One region of the Halalkalibacter kiskunsagensis genome, then DNA from elsewhere that is predicted to be linked to it. Evidence: predicted binding sites of a transcription regulator. Region 1 holds the regulator's gene; each other region holds the start of a gene.

Evidence for each region. Region 1 encodes LexA, which represses DNA repair genes until DNA is damaged. Its sites were predicted from a motif close to CGAACATATGTTCG; they were not measured.
Region 2: a site for LexA is predicted at 2,033-2,046, ahead of SLH51_RS13055 (YolD-like family protein). Genes of this name have one in related genera too.
Region 3: a site for LexA is predicted at 1,418-1,431, ahead of parE (DNA topoisomerase IV subunit B). Genes of this name have one in related genera too.
Region 4: a site for LexA is predicted at 3,126-3,139, ahead of SLH51_RS22770 (DNA polymerase IV). Genes of this name have one in related genera too.

The regions. Positions count from the first base shown of each region.
Region 1 is NZ_JAXBLX010000010.1:25,824-30,139, reverse strand. Features, by position in the region: gene tkt (transketolase) at 1-1,678, opposite strand, end outside; gene SLH51_RS07620 (DUF896 domain-containing protein) at 1,818-2,057, opposite strand; gene SLH51_RS07615 (YneB family resolvase-like protein) at 2,153-2,803, opposite strand; gene SLH51_RS07610 (hypothetical protein) at 2,796-3,032, opposite strand; gene lexA (transcriptional repressor LexA) at 3,181-3,804, shown strand; gene SLH51_RS07600 (hypothetical protein) at 3,880-4,089, opposite strand.
Region 2 is NZ_JAXBLX010000020.1:36,050-40,365, reverse strand. Features, by position in the region: gene SLH51_RS13075 (hypothetical protein) at 1-222, opposite strand, end outside; gene SLH51_RS13070 (helix-turn-helix domain-containing protein) at 305-544, shown strand; gene SLH51_RS13065 (CBO0543 family protein) at 906-1,466, shown strand; gene SLH51_RS13060 (hypothetical protein) at 1,676-1,876, shown strand; gene SLH51_RS13055 (YolD-like family protein) at 2,084-2,431, shown strand; gene SLH51_RS13050 (hypothetical protein) at 2,551-2,754, opposite strand; gene SLH51_RS13045 (hypothetical protein) at 3,759-4,163, opposite strand.
Region 3 is NZ_JAXBLX010000045.1:14,268-18,583, forward strand. Features, by position in the region: gene SLH51_RS19840 (DUF2254 domain-containing protein) at 1-581, opposite strand, end outside; gene SLH51_RS19845 (CoA-binding protein) at 720-1,133, shown strand; gene parE (DNA topoisomerase IV subunit B) at 1,497-3,449, shown strand; gene parC (DNA topoisomerase IV subunit A) at 3,452-4,316, shown strand, end outside.
Region 4 is NZ_JAXBLX010000065.1:15,520-19,835, forward strand. Features, by position in the region: gene SLH51_RS22740 (aromatic acid exporter family protein) at 1-98, shown strand, start outside; gene SLH51_RS22745 (L,D-transpeptidase) at 172-681, shown strand; gene prli42 (stressosome-associated protein Prli42) at 755-844, opposite strand; gene mce (methylmalonyl-CoA epimerase) at 991-1,407, shown strand; gene SLH51_RS22760 (tripeptidase T) at 1,513-2,631, shown strand; gene SLH51_RS22765 (hypothetical protein) at 2,736-2,936, opposite strand; gene SLH51_RS22770 (DNA polymerase IV) at 3,167-4,316, shown strand, end outside.

The DNA.
Region 1 (4,316 bases):
CAGAACCAGATGCAAGTAAAAGAACGTCCGTTTCCCCACTTGATTTAGAAGCAATATAAGCACCTTTCTTAACGCCTTCATATGCAAGCTCAGCAGTATGATCTAGCGTCTTTAAGTTTTGACGAGTTAATACAAGCGCTGTTGGAGTATCTTTACTTTCAAGAGCAACTTTCCAAGCAGCAACTGTCTCATTACTATCACCAGGACGAATAACAGACAAGCCAGGCATCGCACGTAGTGCTGGGAGTTGTTCAACCGGTTCATGAGTTGGTCCGTCTTCTCCAACCGCGATACTATCATGAGTAAAGACATAAATAACTGGCAGTTTCATTAATGCCGCTAAGCGAATAGCCGGACGTAAATAATCCGAGAATACAAAGAATGTAGCACCGAATACTTTTAATCCACCATGAAGTGCCATCCCATTGATCGCAGAACCCATTGCAAACTCACGAACGCCAAACCAAATGTTACGACCCTCGTAATTGTCGCGGGAGTAGTCACCTAAATCTTTCATGTATGTCTTATTTGATCCAGCAAGGTCAGCAGATCCTCCAAACAATTCAGGAACCGCTTTAGCAAAAGCGTTTAATGCTTCGCCTGAAGAAGAACGAGTTGCTACGCTTGAAGCAGGCTCATAAACAGGCGCTTCTGAGTCCCAGCCTTCAGGTAATTCTCCAGTAATCGAACGCTTAAATTGAGCAGCTAATTCAGGATAAGCTTGTTTATACTTTGCGAAAAGTTCATTCCACTCTGCTTCTTTTTTCTCCCCTTCTGCTTTGACAGAAGAAAATAATTCACTTACAGCTTGAGGAACATGAAATTCCTCTTCATGTGTCCAGTCATACGAGGACTTTGTAAGAAGCACTTCGTCTTTTCCAAGTGGTGCACCATGCGAAGCTGATTTCCCTGATTTATTAGGTGATCCATAGCCAATAACTGTTTTCACCTCAATTAAAGTTGGACGCTCATCTTGCTTTGCTGCTTCTATAGCACGATTTATTTCATCCAAATCAGTTCCATCTTCTACACGAATCACTTGCCAACCGTAAGCTTTGTAACGATCTTCCACACTTTCTGAGAACGAAATGTGAAGATCTCCATCTAATGAAATATCATTTGAATCATAAAGAACGACCAGACGACCTAATTTAAGATGCCCAGCTAGTGAAGCTGCCTCTGCCGAAACACCTTCCATTAAATCTCCGTCACCACAAATAGAATATGTATAGTGATTGACAACTTCGAAATCGTCTTTGTTGTAAGTGCTTGCTAAGTGACGTTCTGCCATCGCCATTCCAACCGCCATTGCTACCCCTTGTCCGAGAGGTCCAGTTGTTGCTTCAACACCTGGTGTATGCCCATATTCAGGATGGCCTGGTGTTTTGCTTCCCCATTGACGGAAGTTTTGTAACTCCTCTAAAGACAAATCATAGCCAGTTAAATGTAATAGGCTGTATAGTAACATTGATCCGTGACCTGCAGATAGCACAAAGCGATCTCTATTCGCCCAATCCGGATTTGCTGGGTTATGATTCATAAATTGTGTCCAAAGACTATACGCCATAGGTGCTGCCCCCATTGGCATCCCCGGATGGCCTGAATTGGCTTTTTCCACACTATCAATCGATAATGTACGAATTGTATTGACGGCAAGTTGATCTACTTGTTTCGACATAATAATACCCTACCTTCCATAATAAACTAAAATGTATATCTACCTTTTTCATCTTATACTTTATCCTTAATTTTCACAAGCATTCAAACAGAAGGAAGGTTTACACAAAAAAGCCTCCAAAGACTAAACTGGAGACTGATCAATGCATCGGTTTATTTTGATTTTTTTTGCTTTCTTTTAACGTGTCTGGAGTAACATCGTTTCCATTTTCATCCACAACCGTGACGGAATGTAGCTGGTTTTTGAACGACTTCCGAAATGTCTGGATGTACTCTTTGCGAAGCGTTTGTTGTTCCTTTTCTTCTTGTTTCGTTAATCCTGTCGTTTTCGCCCGCTTAGACAATTCATTAATTCTATTTAGTTTTTCCTTTGATAGCACGTAAAAACCCTCTCTTTCAACAAACATTCATTTCCCTACTTTACATGATCAGGACTATGTTTTCAACCAAAACAGCTTGTTTTTATGAAGTACGACTATTCGCTCATTTGCTGATTCTGATATTCTTGATAACGTCTGTGCACAGTTGCTTTAGAAATATCATATCCGAACCCTCTTAACGTTGCTGCTATATCATGAAAAGTTAAATCCATTTTTCGAAGCCTGATAATCTCTTCTAAAGGAGCTTGTTTTTTCATTCGCCCGCCACTAACCCCTCTTTTTAAATTAGCTTCTGGACGATAACCATTTTTAATAGCTTCATTCATCCCTCTTCGTATTTTACTATTATGTAATTTCCGTTGAAACTCCTCTACAATTGAGACTATTTCTAACACCATCTCATCAGCTTCCGATAAAGTTAAGTCCCCATGATCTTGTATTGTTAATAATTGAACATTTAACTTTCGCAGTTGGTGCAGTAAAGCAATTTTCGCGTGTCCTCTTCCTAATCGAGTATCATCTTGAATCAATAGAGCTTGCACTGTTCCTTCTCCTAAACGCGTTAATACAGTAAGTATTCCATCACGATCAACATCGTATCCACTTGCTCTTTCTTCAATAATTTCTTCAACATGCAAATTATGCAGCTCAGCTAATTTCACAAGTTCATTTGCTTGCCTTTTTAATGAAGTTTCTTGGTCTTTTTTATCCGTACTAACACGGCAATAAATCAATGCTTTATTCATCGTTATTGCTTTCATCATTTGAATTTACGGCTAAGAAACGAGATTTATGACTAGTTTGCTCGGACATAGATTTAAATTCAGCAGAAGCCACCGTTAGTTCAACTTCGTCATGTAGATCACTTGCTTCAATTGGCGATGCAGATATAATAATTGTTAAATACATAAAGAACAGTACAAACAATGCTGCTAAAATTATAAAGATTTCTTGACTTGTAAAACGTTTAATCATTGTATTCACCCCGAATAAGAATGTTTGTTCGTGTTTATGATAATACGAACGCTCGTTTGTGTCAACGTTTTTTTAGAACTAACGTTTGCATTACATATGTTCGCATGGTACAATTTAGATAATTAGGAAAGTAAGTGAGGTGTACTATATGACAAAGCTATCAAAACGGCAGCTCGAAATACTAGACTTTATTAAAATTGAAGTGAAAAAGAAAGGATATCCCCCTTCCGTTCGAGAGATTGGAGAGGCTGTCGGACTTGCTTCAAGTTCTACTGTTCACGGACATCTTTCACGTTTAGAAAAAAAAGGGTTTATTAGGAGAGATCCTACGAAACCAAGGGCAATTGAAGTATTATCACTAGATAATGAAACTGTTTCACTTCCAGATAAGAAGACTACATATGTACCGGTTCTCGGGAAAGTTACTGCAGGTCTACCAATCACAGCAATTGAAAATGTTGAAGACTATCTTCCCCTACCAGAACACCTTGTTTCTGATGACAAAGTGTATGTTCTTGTCATTCAAGGGGACAGTATGATAGAAGCAGGAATATTCGACGGGGATATGGTCATTGTTCGGCAGCAGCAAACTGCTAATAATGGAGATATTATTGTGGCGATGACAGAAGATGACGAAGCAACAGTAAAACGCTTTTTCAGAGAAAAGGATTATATTCGTCTGCAACCAGAAAATTCAACAATGGCTCCCATTCTACTAAAAGAATGTTCAGTACTGGGCAAAGTTATTGGCGTATTTCGAACTATACATTAAAGGTAAGTGAACTTGTCATTTCTTGGGCAGGTTCTTTTTTAGTTCGTTTTCCTCAAATGGAAAACAGCATCCTAATTATTCGGATGCTGTTTTAATTTCTTGCTTTTCCTTCTCTTTTCTTCTTTCTTTTAAATAAATACGAAGAATAAGCGTCATAACTAAAGCACTAACAATCACCATGCCATAGCCACCAGTTCCTTCATTCACCATTATTCGAAATACACTACGTAAGAAGAACAGGAAAGATAAAACATACATGATTAAGAGAACTGTCTTTTTACTCATCTAACCACCTCTCATTCATTATTAGTGATAGACAAGCAGATTACAATACAGAAGTAAAAGGATATCATTATTAGAAATCAGTTCACTACTTTCAGAAAACAAAATCTTTACGCTCATATTATTAAAACAATCGGTCAATCTATATACAACATGGTTGTATAGTATCACTCCACGAACGACAACTGAAACCATGTTGTGTGAGGGTTCTCTTTTGGTCTAGTGTCCTA
Region 2 (4,316 bases), on a different contig from region 1:
CTCATTATGTTTACCCTCTAAAACTTCATCAAGAATATTCAACTGACCATTTAGCTTAATCTTGGTCAATAAGAAGCCTAACAAAATTACTGGATTACCTACGTATTGTTTATCACGCTTGTATAGCTTATTTGCTTTAATTCGATCCACTAATTCCACAGCCTGTTCCATAGTGATTCCAACTTCCCCTGCTACTTTTCCTACTAAACGATAATTCCCCATAATTAACATCTCCTCTGATATAGTTTGTTTTTGTATGTTGCCACATCTTGTACTTATTTGGTAAATGTATAGAGGTGAGTTTATGGGTCAAAGGGTTAAGTCTAACTTGAAAGTCATACTGGATGAACGTGGCATTTCAATCAGAAAGTTTGCAGAGATGAGTGGCTTGCAGTACGAAACATTAAGAAGATTATATAATGATACGGCTATGCAATATCAAAGAGATACAATAGGTAAGATATGTGAGACACTGGAGATTGAAATTGATGAATTATTAATATTAATTGAACATGCGAAACAAAAAGAAGACGACCAGTTTTAATTAGGTCGTCTTTCTTCTATTCTAATATAAATATCATAAATGTTTCGCTTCTTTACAGTCAATCTACTGTTGCTTAATATATCGTTTGCTAAATCATACTCAATAAACTCTTTAATGTAGTCTTGGTATCCTGCTACATCCTCTGCTATTCTATTCCAGATTACACACCAAGCACGAGCACGATTAAGAAAGTTATGAAGGCTATACGAGAGATACAAACAATTGCTAAAACTGAAGGCTTCTTTGATCTATAAAGCCATAAATTGTGAAATATAATATTTAAACTAAGAAGCAGAATAGCATAATAATTACAGGACATAATGGTGCGTAAGAAGTACTAGGGAAAGGTGAATTATATTAGATGAAACCATTACTTGATACTGACAAAATAGAAAAATCACGAGAATTCTATCATCAAATTCATCAAATTCAAATGGAGTATTTAAAGTATTGGCAAGAAAATACCTTATGGCATTGGGAGTTTTGGCTTTCATCTGCATTAGCGGTTGTTCCATGGGTTCTTTGGTTTTTATTTCGCAAAAGAGGTAGTGAGGCAAGACTTCTTCTGGTAGGAAGCTTTACGATGCTTGTTACTTCATGGTTAGACTTCTTAGGGGTGGTTTTCGGAGTATGGCATTATTCTGGTAAACTCCTCCCTACTATTCCCAGCTTTTCTCCTTGGGATTTTTCCTTGATACCAGTAATAACTATGCTGTGGTTACAATTTAAACCAACATTACATCCTTTTTTAAAAGCGATTATATATTCAACATTTATCTCTTTTATAGGTGAACCTTTAATTGAATGGATAGGATTATATTCATCTGGGCAATGGACTCCTTTTTATTCATTCCCAATTTATATTGTTATCTACTTAGTTGCATACAGAATTAGTAAAGCTAAAACTTTTAACGATATTTAACCCTTAATCATTAATGATGCCAACTTCAATAGAGAAATTGAAATCAAGTGGTTATAAAGATTTCTTATTCTAAAGGGTAGCGTTAGTGAAACAAGAAGTCGTCTACACTGTGATATTAGTGGCGTATTGAGAAGGAATTGAAAAGGAATTATAGTGTGCAAACAAAATGTATACACTTAATAAAGTTGGATTAATTGGAGTTGATTTTTATGAATTATCATTCGTTTATGATTGAATTAAAAGACAAAGATGGTGTAGTTGAGAAGCGTGAAGCCAAAATTAATATTGAAAATAACATATCTGCCGATGTAGCAAAAAGCAAGCTATTACAAATCGCTGAACAGGAAAGGAAAGAATTATTAGGCATAGAGTACATGGGTCTTTTTGCATATAACAAACCGCCACAATAAGGAAATTAGACACAGAATATTTTTCCAATTAATTGGATATCATAATGTTAACATGGTTGCTCTCATCAATAGCAAACACCCAAAAAAAAATCAATTTACCATGTAAGAAAGCCCCACTTGCCATCTTAGTGAGGGCTTTACTTTTTGATTGATGAACGAACATATATTCGCATATAATAGGGATACATTATAAGTGAGGTGTTCTCAATGTTACATAATAAAATATCAAAAGGATCTAATATGCGCTGGGAAGGCTCACGTATTATGCTGCCCGAGCACGTTGAAGCACTTAGAAAGCTTAAAGAAGAACACAAGAAAGTACCTAAGCCTGAATTAGAAGAACAGGAATTGCAGGAAATAGGAATTGTAGTTATGGACTCACTCAATTACGAATTGCAAATTTCTCTATCTTACTGGAATGATGGTTTTTATAAAGATGTAGTCGGGGTTATCGACAGGGTAGATATGCAGTCAAAGCGGATTAAAATAAGGCTTAATGATGATGACTTTGAGTTTGTGGATATTGATTGTCTGAAGAGTGTTGAAAGGCTTTAAAGTTGGTCATCAAAGACTTCCAGCATTCATTTATACGGTTATACTCTCTCTCAGTTACATTATCCATATGGCAAACTTTATTTCTGATATCAATGACCCAATAAAGTTTTGATAACGTGTCACCTGTTAATACTTTTTCGTGGAACAACTTTTTCACCTATGCTAATAAGAGTACCTAACGTTGGATTGTATACACGCTTTTTGTAATCAGGATTAAATTCAACAATTAGATTACGTAGTATATTTTCAATTTCAAAGAGCTTTCTGAAAGCTTGTATCGTATGTAATGTCGGGGAGAAAGCAGGAGTTTCATTAATTTGCATAGGTATGTCTCCTTTTTATTTAATAATAGCTAAAAAGAGACATACCTCAACATATTAAGTCTGATTATCTAACATGAATAATATTTACATTTACTGGATAATATTTAATTAACATGGTTTCTATACAGTGAACAAACATCTCGCGAATAGATTATGTCTAACCATGTAAAAGCCCTCACATGATGGTAATGAGGGCTTATTATTATTTTAGCAAAAAAAGTATCATTCTTCATCCAAATAAAATTACAGACTCCTTCTTAGTACGATATGCTCAAACGAGACAAAAAGGAGTCATTTAACGCTTACTCCTCCAATTCAGCTCTAAGTATTATTTTATTAAGCAATTTTTATTATGCTTTCAATTTTAAATAGCGCAAGAAGTTGCAATCAAACCAATAATTACAATACTAAAATTCATTCAAAATAACGTGAAAATATGGAATAAACTCACTTTATTTCATTAGTACTACCTTTTTTAACCCAATGCAAAGTTGACAAATAGCATCAAAATAGAATCGGACACAATATATGGTGTATTCAAAATAAAAATGAGCACAATATATTGAATCTGATTCAATTTATGTGGTAAGGTTAGCTCAGTGAAAGGGACGAGCATTGTCCACTTCAACTAGAATAGCAATGGAGGTGGTAGTATTGAAGAAAAATACAAATTTGTTAATGCTCTTATTTACAGCTGGATCATTACTTATTCTGACTCTACAATTTGTTCTACAAATAGCAAAATAGCCCACCCTTATTCCCAAAAACACAAGGTGAGCTACTTAGTAAATTAGTCGGACGAGCTAAGGTGGTAGGACACCTTAGCTCCCTATTTCTTAATTCACAGTATATAATAGTTGGAACAAAAGTCAACCAAGTTGGTATTAAAATGAGCATTAAAATATTTTCCATAAAAAAAGGGTTCACCTACCAGCTACAATTGTACATACAAGGTAAGCTCCTTTAAAATTTATATTTTTAATACTAAACATACCATGTATTCATTACTCTTTTTTCCGTCCACCTTCTACTGACCATCCATTCTTATAATCACAAACATCATCAACAAAATCGCATCCTATGTTAGAGTCATCGTCACCATGCCACCAAAAAGTTTGATATTTTACACCATCTTCCCAATATTCATCTCCTACTGTATCTGGCTCTCCATTAAAGAGACCTTTTGCTTCCTCTATAGTCATTCCCTCTTCTAACTGAGCATAGAGCTTCTCATAGTCTTCACCATTAAAGCTAATAATTCTTTGAACTGTGGTTACTGTTGTCTCTTCCTCTTTTGAGAAATATACGAATGAAACAATAACAATAAATATAAAAACACCTATTAATGTAAAAATTGCTCCGAATTCAATATCTTTCTTATTATTTCTGTCTGCTCTTTTCTCTTCCATGTGAATCTTCCCCAGTCATTGAAATGATTGTTTTTAGCTATAATTCTATATAAAGCCTTATTTCTCTGTGTGAAATTATTATATACTCATGGAAACTAATCATAACCACATATTCCTGTAAGGCTAATATCTTTACTTCCTTTTACTATAAGT
Region 3 (4,316 bases), on a different contig from region 1:
TTCCAAGGCTCATCAGCTGCTTGAATCTTTGCATCCTCGTAATTTTCATGAATGGATTTAATAGTATTCGTTGTAATATGATGAATTAAATTGCTAACTTGTATCCACCTCCCAACATGATGGACAAAAAATACAAAGAAACCAACACAAATAATGGCATAAACCACTGCTAAAGTCGGAGAGAGAAAGTGAAATTGCTGATTCGATTCGCGCAATAGCAATAATAAGATTAATGAATAGACAAAACCACCAATAAAAACACCAAGAATTCGTTGAGTATGTACATCTGTTAAGAAATCTTGCATCGTTCGTGGTGAAAATTGCGATAAATATGTTGTTAGTACGACCATGATTGTTGAGAATGAAATGGTCGTCATTGTTAAGAGGGATGATGTGATTGTACTTAATAACGTTTGTGCTAGGCTCAAGTCTACAATAAAAACAGTAGGTAAAAAGTCTTTTTTAATAATTGAATCGATATATACACTCACTCCAGCTACAACGATAGAGACCGTTCCATATAAAGCAGGGATAAACCAAAAATGAGAGCGTAACATAAGCAACATGGGATGATTTTTCAAATTTTTGTCCTCCCTTTGCATATAGATATTGTTAGTTTTTGCTATTTTGATAAAATTAAACGTTTTTTTTTCAGTCATTGTAGGAATATATATGTAATGCGCTGAAAAGATTACGATAAATCTGAAGGAGTGATGATGTTGAGTATTCAGTATCCAAGTAATGAGGAAATCAAACAATTATTGCAAGAGAGCAAACGTATAGCAGTCGTTGGGCTCTCTGCAAACCCTGACCGGACGTCTTATATGGTATCAGAAGCAATGCAAAATGCTGGGTATGAGATTATTCCAGTTAATCCTTCTGTTGATGAAGTTTTAGGAGTAAAAGCTGTTGGCTCCTTAAAAGAAATTGAAGGGGACATTGATATTGTAAATGTTTTTAGACGGAGTGAATTTTTGCCAGAGGTTGCAAAAGAGACAATCGAAGTAGAAGCAAAATCATTTTGGGCACAACTTGGTTTAGAAAATGAAGAAGCATATGAAATGTTAACAGAAAAAGGAATAAAAACAGTGATGAATCGATGTATTAAAGTCGAACATGCAAAATGGAAATAAATGTTTTGAAAAGTCTGTCTCACACGAATTAGATGGGACTTGGCATTAGCAGCGAACTCTGTAAGCCCTACTATGAGAAGTTTACTCGTAGTAGGGCTACAGGTGTAAGGATTTTTTTACATAATTCTGACTAGCATGGATCTTATCTTAACTAAGGATAATAAGGTTATTTAGCACTTCTTTTTCTTTTTTTGAATGTTGAAGAAAATGCAGGATAATGGAAAAGAGGTTGCGAATACTGAAATAACCGCTACAATAGATTAAGCAGCACTGTCGTCAGGATCAAAACATTCGTTCGCTTGTGCTACAATACTTGGAGTAGCATGTTGAAAGGAGAACCAAAATTTGACTAAGAAACAAACTATGGATTATAACGATGAATCAATACAAGTGTTAGAAGGTCTTGAAGCCGTTAGAAAGCGCCCTGGGATGTACATAGGAAGTACGGATGCGCGCGGTCTTCATCATCTTGTCTATGAAATAGTTGATAACTCCGTTGATGAAGCATTAGCTGGACACGGATCATACATAAACGTTACGGTTCACAATGATAATAGTATATCTGTTACGGATGAAGGACGAGGGATGCCAACAGGTATGCACCGGTCGGGAAAGCCAACACCTGAAGTTATTTTGACCGTCCTTCACGCTGGTGGGAAATTTGGTCAAGGTGGATATGCCACAAGTGGAGGTCTTCACGGTGTAGGAGCTTCGGTCGTAAATGCACTTTCTGAATGGCTCGTTGTAGAAATAAGACGAGATGGACAAACTTATAAACAGCGTTTTGAAAATGGTGGAAAACCAGTTACATCTTTAGAGAAAGTAGGGAAAACACGCAAATCAGGAACAATGATTCACTTTAAGCCTGATACGACAATTTTTAGTTCAACAGCGTATAACATTGAAACTTTGACAGAGCGTCTGCGTGAAGCCGCTTTCTTATTAAAAGGATTAAAAATAGAGCTTGTTGATTTGCGCGGAGAAGGTACCCAGCAAGAATTCTATTTCGAAAACGGGATTGAAGCGTTTGTAGAATATTTAAATGAGGATAAAGAAACATTAAGTCCAGTTGTTTTCTTTCAAGGAGAACAAAATAATATTGAAGTTGAGTTCGCATTTCAATTTAACGATGGATATACGGAAAATGTCTTATCCTTTGTAAATAATGTACGTACAAAAGATGGTGGCACACATGAACTCGGTGCAAAAGCAGCCATGACACGTGCAGTCAATGAATATGCTAGAAAAGTAAAGCTATTAAAAGAAAAAGATAAAAACCTAGACGGGTCAGATATTCGCGAAGGGTTTACTTCGATTATTTCCGTTCGAGTTCCTGAACAAAAGCTACAATTTGAAGGACAAACAAAAGGGAAACTAGGGACCTCAGAAGCACGATCAGCAGTTGATGGTGTCGTTTCAGAAAAGCTATCCTATTTCTTTGAAGAAAATCCTGATGTTAGTATGATGCTGATCAAAAAATCTTTAAAAGCACAGCAAGCCCGAGAAGCGGCCAGAAAAGCTCGAGAAGATGCGCGCAATGGAAAAAAGAGCAAACGAAGAGATGTTCTTTTAAGTGGGAAACTAACTCCAGCCCAATCGAAAAACCCGCAAAGAAATGAACTATATTTAGTTGAGGGTGATTCAGCTGGAGGTTCGGCTAAACAAGGCCGTGACCGTAAGTTCCAGGCTGTACTTCCCCTCCGTGGAAAAGTAATCAATACTGAAAAAGCAAAACTTGAAGACATTATGAAAAACGAAGAAATACGTACGATTATCCATACAATTGGAGCTGGAGTTGGAGCTGACTTTACATTAGATGATGTCAATTATGATAAAATTGTCATCATGACAGATGCTGATACAGATGGTGCTCATATTCAAGTCCTTTTGCTAACCTTCTTTTACCGGTATATGCGTCCACTATTTGATGTTGGCAAAGTGTACATTGCTTTACCACCTTTGTACAAAGTTAGCAAAGGAAGCGGAAAGAAAGAGGTAATTGAATATGCGTGGGACGAACGTGAACTAGATAAAGCAACAAAGTTAGTGGGTCGAGGCTATACACTTCAACGTTATAAAGGTCTTGGAGAGATGAATGCTACGCAACTATGGGAAACGACAATGGACCCAGAGACTAGAACGCTTATTCGCGTGAAACTTGATGATGCTGCTCGTGCAGAGAAACGAGTAACAACATTAATGGGTGATAAAGTTGAACCTAGACGAAAATGGATTGAGTCTCACGTTGCCTTTGGAATGGAAGAAGATGCAAACATCTTAGAAAATGAAAACTTAGCTATTATAGAGGAGGAGTAAGCTTGGCACAAACAGAGCGTTACTTAGACCTTCCCTTAGAAGAAGTCATTGGCGATCGTTTTGGTCGCTATAGTAAATATATAATTCAAGAAAGAGCATTACCTGATGCAAGAGATGGCTTGAAACCTGTACAACGACGTATTTTATATGCGATGTACAAGGAGGGAAATACAGCAGAGAAGCCATTCCGTAAATCAGCAAAAACAGTCGGTAATGTAATTGGTAATTATCACCCGCATGGAGATTCATCCGTTTATGAAGCGATGGTTCGAATGAGTCAAGATTGGAAAGTGCGAAACCTTCTAATTGACATGCACGGGAATAATGGTTCAGTTGATGGAGATCCTCCAGCTGCAATGCGTTATACAGAAGCTCGTCTTTCGAAAATTGCAGCTCAGCTGTTACGGGATATTGATCGTGATACTGTTGATTATATTCCCAATTTCGATGACTCCGAAAATGAACCGGTTGTTTTACCAGCAATGTATCCCAATTTACTTGTCAATGGGTCAACGGGGATATCAGCAGGCTATGCAACGGATATTCCGCCGCACCATTTAGGAGAAATTATTGATGGTGTTATTATGCAAATGGAAAAACCGAGTACAACGCTTGATGATTTGCTACAAGTTGTTAAAGGCCCTGACTTTCCGACAGGTGGCATGGTTCAAGGTATAGATGGGATTCGCCAAGCGTATCGTACCGGGAAAGGGAAAGTGGTTGTCCGTGCGAAAACAGAAGTGGAAGAAATACGTGGCGGACGTGAACAAATTGTTATTACTGAAATTCCATATGAGGTTGTGAAATCCAATTTAGTTAAGAAAATGGATGAGTTACGTTTCGATAAAAAAGTCGACGGAATTGCTG
Region 4 (4,316 bases), on a different contig from region 1:
AGGTTCGTTCCTCTTTAGCGTACATTATGCATGAACTTGAAGAATATTTACATATAAAGGATCGCTTATGGAATCAAGCGGATAAAAAGAAATTATAACGAGAAACTAAGAAAAAGTTCTTCAAAGAGATGGATAAAATGATACGCCAATTGGATAGAGGGAGGGATAATGATGAAACTCTCACTTTCATTGTTAGCACTGTTAATTGCTTCTCCTATTTGGCCCATAGGGGAAAATCCAACTGTAGGAGACCCATTTCTCATTGTTAATGTTGCTACAAATGAGCTTGCTTATATAAATGAAGGCGAGATAAAAGATGTATATAAGGTAGCAACAGGTAAGCTTGGGGATGAAACACCTTTAGGTACGTTTACAATTATAGTAAAAGCGAAAGATCCTTATTATCGTAAAAAAGATATACCTGGTGGAGATCCAAATAACCCCCTTGGATCACGATGGATTGGATTTAATGCAAACAATACCGATGGGAGGACATTTGGTATTCATGGTACAAATCGTCCGGAATCAATTGGTTATTCAATAACAGCTGGTTGTATTCGATTGCCAAATGAAGTCGTTGAAATACTTTTTGAAGAAATCCCGATCGGAACAACGATTCACATAACTGATAAAGACGAACTGTTTATAGACGTGGCACGTCATTTCGGTGCTGTTCAATGAAAGAAACCTGGTAAAATTACACCAGGTTTCTTTCATTGAACTATAATCAACTTGCTTATTAGTTTCATTTCAATTAGAAGAAAGATACGCCCATTAAAAGGGTACCAAGAACCATAGTTACAATCATAATATAAATAATAGTTTTTTGAAATTTACGTGGCATGTGAAACCCTCCTCTTAAATACCTTTTTCTATTTTACTTCCTTATTCAAATTTGGACAAGGGAAATCTAGAAATACCATATAAAAGCAGGATTAGAAAAGAAAAAAAAGAAATATTGTAGGAAGAGATATTTAGGAGAGGATAAGAATGGAGCGTAACGGTCTGAAGAAAATCGATCATATTGGGATTGCGGTATTATCTATTAATGATGCCTTACCTTTTTATGTTGACCAGCTACATTTTAAGTTGCTAGGGATAGAGGAGGTCGCATCTCAAGGTGTGAAAGTAGCTTTTTTAGAAATTGGTCAATCAAAAATTGAATTGCTTGAACCTTTATCAGCTGAAAGTCCGATCGCAACTTTTATAGAAAAGCGTGGTGAAGGAATTCATCATGTAGCTTTAGGGGTTACTGATATTGAGTCAAGAATTGCAGAAATGAAGAAAAATGGCATTCAAATGATTCATGATAAACCGGTAAATGGAGCAGGAGGCGCAAAAGTGGCATTTCTTCACCCTAAATCAGCCAAAGGTGTCCTTTACGAATTCTGTCAAAAAAATGAATAGGCTTTAAAGCGAGGAACTTGCGCTTTTAATGAGAGAACGGTACCATTTATAGAGGCTGTTTTTATAATAATTTATTGTTCGGAAAAAACTGGAGGTAGTATACATATGGTGAATGAACAACGCTTAGTAGATGAATTTCTTGAACTCGTACAAATTGATTCAGAGACGAAACATGAGGACATAATTGCACCTATTTTGAAAAAGAAATTTGAAGACTTAGGTATTAAAGTAGTGGAAGATGATGCTGCAAGTAAAACGGAGCATGCAGCAGGCAATTTAATTTGTACTCTTAAAGGAACGAAAGAAGGGGTAGATACGATTTATTTTACTTCTCATATGGATACGGTCGTACCTGGAGTTGGCGTAAAACCTTCGATTAAAGATGGCTATGTTGTTACTGATGGGACGACCATTCTTGGTGCAGATGATAAGGCAGGAATTGCTGCGATGTTTGAAGCAATCCGTGTTCTGAAAGAAGAAAATTTAGAACATGGAACGATACAATTTATTATTACAGTTGGTGAAGAATCTGGATTAGTAGGAGCGAAGGTAATAGATCCTTCTTATTTAAAAGCAAAGTATGGGTTTGCTCTTGATAGCGATGGCCCTGTCGGAAATATCATTGTTGCTGCTCCGACTCAAGCAAAGGTAAATGCGACGGTCCTTGGAAAAACAGCACATGCTGGAGTTGCCCCAGAAAAAGGGATTTCTGCGATCACGGTTGCAGCCAAAGCAATTTCGAAAATGCCCCTTGGCAGAATTGATGAAGAAACAACAGCAAATATTGGACGTTTTGAAGGAGGAACGCAAACGAATATCGTTTGTGATCACGTTTCGATTTTAGCTGAGGCTAGGTCTTTGATTCCTGAGAAAATGGAAGCACAAGTTGCAGCAATGAAAGATGCATTTGAGTCCACAGCTTTAAAGATGGGGACAACGGCAACCGTAGAAGTAGATATTATGTATCCTGGCTTTAAACTTGGTGATGGTGATGAAGTCGTTGAGGTAGCTAAAAAAGCAATGACTTCTATCGGGAGAACACCAGAGCTTTTGCAAAGTGGCGGTGGGAGTGACGCAAATATTTTTGCTGGTCATGGTGTCCCGACAGTTAATTTAGCGGTGGGGTATGAAGAAATACATACGAAAAACGAACGTATGCCAATCGCTGAACTTGTGAAATTATCTGAGGCTGTAGTGGCAGTTATTAAAGAAGTATCAAAATAAACAAGATTAATGAAGAAAGAGCGATTCAACGTTTGAATTGCTCTTAGTTGTTCGAGAAGTAAGCGAACGTTTGAAAATAATTTGAAAAATTATTATTAAATAAGTTAATGTAAGGTTTTATAAGCATCGGGTCGTCCAAGTTCCATACATTCTAAAATGTGTTCTTCCGAGTCACCAACAATAGCTGAGACTTCTGCTATTGTTGGTGACTTTCCTTTTTCTTTACGAGAGATATTTTCAAGGAGCAATATGTGGTCAAATAAAGCTGAGTAATGCAAATAATCTTTTCGCTTTTTATGTTTCATACATGGCTCACTCCTTTAAAAGTCTTTCTAGGATCTGTTTTGATAGCGAAGTGCCAGTTATAAGTTCTTGCCCATCATTTTAAAGGTGCATATCTAGGATAAGCTAGTTTTCTAACGCTTACTACTTAAAGACCATATCATTACCTTATCGAAATCGAACTAGTTATGCAACATATTATCTTTTGAAAACGAACGTATTTTCGTATAATGAGACTAAGGAGGTTAGTAGGATGAATCGTGCACGTTTAATTTTTCATTTGGATATGAATAGTTTTTTTGCATCTGTTGAAATCGCTCATGATCCCACGTTAAAAGGAAAGCCAGTGGCCATTGCCGGAAACCCTGAAGAACGCAGAGGAATTATCGTAACTAGTAGTTATGAAGCAAGAGCAAAAGGAGTAAAAACAACGATGCCCATTTGGCAAGCGAAGAAACTATGTCCTACTTTGTTGATCCTAAGACCAAACGGTGATCGGTATCGTGCTGCTTCAAAAGCATTATTCGATATACTTTTTACATACACACCCCTCGTAGAACAAGTATCAATTGATGAAGGCTACTTAGATCTCACTTCCTATTTGAAAGAGATTCACCCAATGTTGCTTGCTGTTAATATTCAGAAGAGAATACTTGAAGAATTAAAACTACCTTGTAGCATTGGAATCTCTCCAAATAAATTTTTAGCAAAAATGGCTAGTGATATGAAAAAGCCAAATGGAATTACAATCTTACGAAAACGAGACATAGAGAATAAACTGTGGCCGCTTCCGATCGAGGAGATGCATGGAATAGGAAAACGGACTGTTGAAAAGTGGAGGAAGTTAGGTCTGAGTATGATTGGAGATTTAGCCAAAGCTGACAAAGAACTACTGATGAGAAAGTTTGGAGAGCGTGGTCTTGTGCTTCAAGAGCGAGCGAATGGACATGATGGCCGTCCGGTTAACCCACATGCCTATTCGGTATACAAGTCGATTGGTCACTCATCGACGCTTCGAAGTGATACGAAAAATAGACAAATGATCCGAGCGACATTCGATGATTTAGCTAAACGTGTTCATTTAAGATTACGGAAGAAAGAAATGTTTGCAAAAGGGGTGCAAATAACCATTCGTTATCACGATTGGAAAATGATTACTAGAAGTCGGAAACTAGTGAATCCAATTCAATCACCGGACGACTTAATGCGTGAGGCAAACATTCTTTTTGAGAAAGCTTGGAATGGAGAAGCTGTTCGTCTGTTAGGGATTAGTACATATGATTTACTTGAGAAAAAATATGCGTATAAACAATTAGATTTGTTTACGTATCAAGAAGACATAAAGCAAGAAGAAATAGATAAGACAATGAATGAATTGCGAGAACGGTTTGGAGAAGATATTG